Linked DNA regions of Paraglaciecola sp. L3A3. Each later gene encodes a partner of the first gene's protein in a complex. Links are inferred from orthologs where the notes say so. Each region holds a gene or a part of one and is shown in the gene's direction. Other genes may lie near its edges.

Region 1 (2,777 bases):
TGCTCAATTGCAGGCTTTATGGTTGCAGTTTTTCAACCAAACTGGCGATTTTGCTGAGCAGATAAAACAGTACGCTAAACCTATCCCCTTAACTGAATTGTTATCTAACTATGAGTAGTGTTAGCGAAATGCAAAAGATACAACTGCCTCAGGCCTTGTTTTTAATGGGGCCTACTGCATCGGGTAAAACTGAATTAGCCATCCAGTTGTGTGAAAGGTTTCCCTGCGAAATTATTAGTGTAGATTCTGCATTGATCTACAAAGGCATGGATATTGGCACGGCCAAACCGAGTGACGCTGAATTAAAAAGAGCCCCTCACAGGTTAATCGATATTTTAGATCCTGCAGAAAGTTATTCTGTAGCTGAATTTAGACGTGATGCTTTGCAGGCAATGCAAGAAATCACAGCACGGGGAAATATTCCATTATTAGTGGGTGGCACTATGATGTACTACAAATCTTTACTTGATGGTTTGTCCCCCTTGCCTGAATCGGATGCTGCTATACGCCAAGTCATTGAGCAACAAGCCGGCGAACTTGGTTGGCACGAATTACATAGGCAATTGGCCGAAGTGGATCCTATATCAGCAGAACGTATTCATCCTAATGATCCACAAAGGTTAACCAGAGCATTGGAAGTTTACCGTTTAACGGCTCGATCTATGACTGAGTTGATGGCGACTAAATCAGCGCCGATACCCTACGAAATAAAACAGTTTAGCATTGCCCCACAAGATCGAGCTGTGCTGCATGACAGAATTGCTCAACGATTTCAGTTGATGATTGATGCAGGTTTTCAACTTGAGGTTGAAAAATTAAAACAGCGCCCCGATTTACATTTAAACTTACCTTCTATGCGTTGTGTAGGTTACCGTCAAATGTGGCAGTACTTAGATAATGAATACGATTTTATTGAAATGCGTAATAAGTCGCTTGCTGCTACTCGACAGTTGGCTAAAAGACAATTAACATGGCTACGTAGTTGGGAAAATATTTACACTCTAGACACGTTTTGTAACGACAATTTGTCAAAAGTAATACAACTAAGCGGAATTCGACTATAGTCGAGTCTATACAGCTAAATGTTTTACTGTATAATCGAATTTGCAGTAAATTTCATAATAAAAAGAAAAGGATAGATCATGGCTAAAGGGCAATCCCTACAAGACCCGTTCCTAAATGCATTGCGGAAAGAGCGTATTCCCGTATCCATTTATCTAGTTAATGGAATCAAGCTACAGGGTCAAGTTGAATCATTTGATCAATTTGTTATTTTACTCAAAAATACTGTAAGCCAAATGGTTTATAAACATGCAATATCTACAGTAGTACCTTCTCGCGCAATCCCAATGCCTAGTACAGGTCAAGCTGATTCAGACGAAGGTTAATTTGATAGGTATAGGAGAACGGCTTGTTTGACCGTTATGAAGCAGGTGAGCAAGCTGTTTTAGTACATGTAGAATTTGCCGATGAAAATAGCAAAGAAGATTTATTAGAACTACAGTTATTGGTGTCTTCTGCTGGTGTAAATGCAATTGATGTTGTGACTGGATCCCGTCAAGCGCCTCATCCTCGTTATTTTGTTGGTAGTGGTAAAGCTGAAGAAATTGCTAATGCAGTGCGAACTCTGCAAGCAGACGTGGTTATATTTAACCATAGTTTATCCCCTTCTCAAGAACGTAATCTAGAACAATTATGTCAATGTCGAGTACTTGATCGTACTGGGCTTATTTTGGATATTTTTTCCCAGCGCGCCCGTACTCACGAAGGTAAGTTACAAGTCGAACTAGCACAACTTCGGCATATCAGTACGCGGTTAATTCGAGGCTGGACTCACCTAGATAAACAAAAAGGTGGCATAGGGTTACGTGGCCCAGGTGAAAGTCAACTTGAAACTGACCGACGATTATTAAGGGCAAGGGTTAAGTCAATTCAAGGTCGTTTAGTAAAAGTTCAGAAACAGCGTGAGCAAGGTCGTCGAGCAAGAATTCGTGCAGAAATTCCAACGGTTTCATTAGTTGGATATACTAACGCAGGCAAGTCGACATTATTTAACGAAATGACTAATGCAGCTGTTTATGCGGCTGACCAGCTGTTTGCAACCTTAGATCCAACACTTAGAAAAATTCAGTTACAAGATGTGGGTTCAGCAATTCTTGCTGATACGGTTGGTTTTATTCGACATCTCCCCCATGATCTAATTGCAGCTTTTAAAGCAACCTTGCAAGAAACGCAGCAAGCTAACTTGTTATTGCATGTGGTTGACTATTCTGATGACCAATTTAGAGAGAATATTGATCAAGTAAATGATGTTTTAGAAGAAATTGAAGCTGATGATATTCAGCAATTGGTGGTATGCAATAAAATCGATAGAATGGAAGGTGTCGAAGCAAAAATAGATAGAAATGAAGAAGGTGTACCAATAAGAGTTTGGTTGTCGGCACAGCAAGGGGTCGGTATCGATTTATTGCTGATTGCGATAACTGAGTGTCTTTCTGAAAATATGGTACAACATAGTCTATCTATTCCCCCCAATAAAGGTAATTTAAGAGGGGTATTTTTTGAGATGAATTGTATTGCTTCAGAAAGTTATTCTGAACAAGGAAATTGGCTGGTGGATGTACGCATGGAAGAAAGCGACTGGCTTAGATTAATTAAAAGAGTCGATGAAAATTTAGAGTCTTATATAGTCAAATAATAAATTTATTAGTTTGTTAAAAATAACAGGCTAACAATTACAACATTTATAAACTTATTGAATTAACTAGTTGGAGAGT
Region 2 (2,988 bases), 200 kb from region 1 along the record:
AAACTGGACATTATCGAAGAGTAGGTAGTGTTGAAAAACAAAAAGCGAATTTTAGGCTGGTTTGCGCAAGTCATAAAAATTTAGAAAAAATGGTTGATCAAGGTGAATTTAGAGAAGATTTATATTATCGAATCGATGCTTTTCCCATTCGTTTACCCACGCTAAAAGAAAGGCAAGCTGATATTCCACTATTAGCTGAACATCTATTATTAAAAAGCGAATTTGCATCGAAAAAATTTACCGACGAGGCGCTAAATCTATTATCCCGTTATCATTTTCCAGGCAATGTACGTGAACTTAAAAACATAGTGCAAAGAAGTGCCTTATTAAGTGATGATGAATGGATAACCACTGAGCACTTACCTGAAAAAATCCTAGCTTTAAATACGCCACAGGATCACTCTGATAATCTTATCTCTAACGAAAAACAATACATCATTAAATTACTGACTGAATATGGAAATCAACCTAAAGTTATCGCTGAGCATTTAGAAATCAGTGTGAGAACCTTATATAGAAAACTACAAAAACATCAGCTCAATACGCAAGATTTTAATTAGAAATGGTGTTTATTTTATATTTGAACTTTCATTCAAGGTATTTCTTACGATAATTAATTAGCTAACTTTTTTTGAGTAATAATATTCACCCTATACTCTATAATTCAAAAGGAGTAGTGTTTAATCAATCATGCCTAAATGTGTTAATTCTTAAATAGGAGAAATTTAATGAGTGATAAAAAATGTCCATATGAAGCAAGCAAATTAACCATGAATAACGGCGCACCTGTTGCTGATAATCAAAATAGTATGACAGCAGGTAAGCGAGGACCTCTGTTGGCGCAAGATGTTTGGTTAAACGAAAAACTAGCTAATTTTGTACGTGAAGTTATTCCTGAACGTCGAATGCATGCTAAAGGTTCTGGTGCCTTTGGTACATTTACTGTGACCCATGATATTAGTCAATATACTTGTGCCAATATTTTTAGTGAAGTAGGTAAAAAGACCGAAATGTTTGCTCGTTTCAGTACGGTAGCTGGTGAGCGTGGTGCGGCTGATGCAGAACGAGACATTCGTGGATTTGCTTTGAAATTTTATACCGAGCAAGGTATTTGGGATTTAGTGGGAAATAACACACCTGTATTCTTTATTCGGGATGCCCTTAAATTTCCTGATTTAAACAAAGCCGTTAAGCGTGATCCACGCACTAATATGCGTTCAGCAACTAATAATTGGGATTATTGGACACTATTGCCAGAGGCTTTACATCAAGTCACAGTGGTGATGAGTGATCGTGGGATCCCTGCTTCTTTTAGACACATGCATGGCTTTGGCTCTCATACTTATAGTTTTTGGAATGACAACGATGAACGATTTTGGGTGAAATTCCATTTTCGTACTCAACAAGGTATTAAAAATTTAACCGATGCTGAAGCGGCAGAAGTGGTTGCTATGGATCGTGAAAGCAATCAAAAAGATTTATATGAAAGTATTGAAAATGGTGATTTTCCTAAGTGGAAATTATTTGTACAAATCATGCCAGAAATTGAAGCTGAAAAAGTACCTTACCACCCATTTGATTTAACCAAAGTGTGGCCAAAAGGGGATTATCCACTGATAGAAGTCGGTGAATTTGAACTGAATAAAAATCCTGAAAATTACTTTGCTGATGTAGAGCAGGCGGCTTTTGCTCCAAGTAATTTAGTTCCAGGTATCAGTGTCTCGCCAGATAGAATGTTACAGGCTCGTTTAATCAACTACACAGATGCACAGCGTTATCGTGTTGGCGTTAATCATACTCAGGTACCTGTGAATAAGCCACGTTGCCCGGTCAATAGTAATGCCCGTGATGGTGAAGGACGGGTTGATGGCAACTACGGCGGTAAACCGCATTATGAGCCAAATAGTTTTGCACAGTGGCAAGAACAATCACAATTTGCTGAGCCTCCTCTAAAAATTAATGGTGAAGCTAAGCATTATGATTTCCGTGAAGATGATAGTGACTATTTCAGCCAACCACGTGCCCTGTTTAACTTGATGAGTGATGAGCAAAAACAAGCATTGTTTGATAACACAGCTGGACAAATTGGTGGGGCGTTAGATTTTATTCAATATCGTCATATTCGTAACTGCTATCAATGCGACCCTGCATACGGCGAAGGTATTGCCAAAGCGCTTGGTGTAACCGTTGAAGATGCTATTAAAGCACGTGAAACTGATCCTGCTAGAGATTTACCTGGTTGTTTATAAAACTGTAGAAAGCCTATAGATTTGGGACTTGCCTCATTATCTATAGGTTTATTGTATGCTTATAGGGAGCCCTCATTTTATAATTGAATTAGTTTCTTCGGAGTAAAAGCGTGAATATATTTAAATTTTCTACAGTAGTAATTGCATTTTTCAGTCTGGTTTCCTGTTCAAGCTTATATGTTGATCTGCCTAATTATGATGAATTATTAAAAACTGAAACCACCCAAGACGGCAGGGCTTGTGTGCGACAAAATGATATTCGTGGTTATGGCACCTTAGATGATGACGTTATTAGTGTCAGTGTCAGTCCCAGAAATCAATACTATTTAATCACCACTTTGTTTCGCTGTGATTCTTTATTAACAAGCTTTGCCGCAGGTTTTAAAGGAAATTTTTCAGAATTATGTGGTGGTGGCCGCGATAAAATTTTAACCTCTGATGAATCTTGTCCCATCAAAAGTATTTTTGAATTTGAGTCACGAGAAGATGCGTTTGCTACTTTCGAAAAGGCCAAAACTATTCGTCAGGATTTGAGAAAAGAAGCCGAAGAACAGACTGCTAAAAATAAAACTACTGAGTAAGTTAATTAGCTAACAGGTGTGATTCTTATAAATTGTACTAAATACATGGAAGTTTGAAAGATGAAAAAAAACTTAATAGATAGTATAAATATGGCTATTGGCATAACCATTGGTACAGGTTTGTATCATTGGATTATGAATACAGAGTCTGAATATGA

What was found.
Region 2: the proteins of hfq (region 1) and GQR87_RS02605 are in contact, whole or in part, in a crystal structure (PDB 3VU3), measured with the Escherichia coli proteins. The link is inferred for Paraglaciecola sp. L3A3 from one-to-one orthologs.

What each region holds. Positions count from the first base shown.
Region 1 is NZ_CP047023.1:414,313-417,089, forward strand. Bases 1-2,765 are described here. They hold hfq (RNA chaperone Hfq), read left to right. Parts: upstream 1-1,142; coding sequence 1,143-1,388; downstream 1,389-2,765. Other genes in these bases: mutL (DNA mismatch repair endonuclease MutL), read left to right, coding at 1-118; miaA (tRNA (adenosine(37)-N6)-dimethylallyltransferase MiaA), read left to right, coding at 129-1,064; hflX (ribosome rescue GTPase HflX), read left to right, coding at 1,412-2,698. UniProt on the Escherichia coli protein: RNA chaperone that binds small regulatory RNA (sRNAs) and mRNAs to facilitate mRNA translational regulation in response to envelope stress, environmental stress and changes in metabolite concentrations.
Region 2 is NZ_CP047023.1:616,640-619,627, forward strand. Bases 102-2,988 are described here. They hold GQR87_RS02605 (catalase), read left to right. Parts: upstream 102-728; coding sequence 729-2,249; downstream 2,250-2,988. Other genes in these bases: GQR87_RS02600 (sigma-54-dependent Fis family transcriptional regulator), read left to right, coding at 102-560; GQR87_RS02610 (DUF6491 family protein), read left to right, coding at 2,360-2,830; GQR87_RS02615 (hypothetical protein), read left to right, coding at 2,891-2,988. Outside these bases: more of GQR87_RS02600, read left to right, coding at 1-101.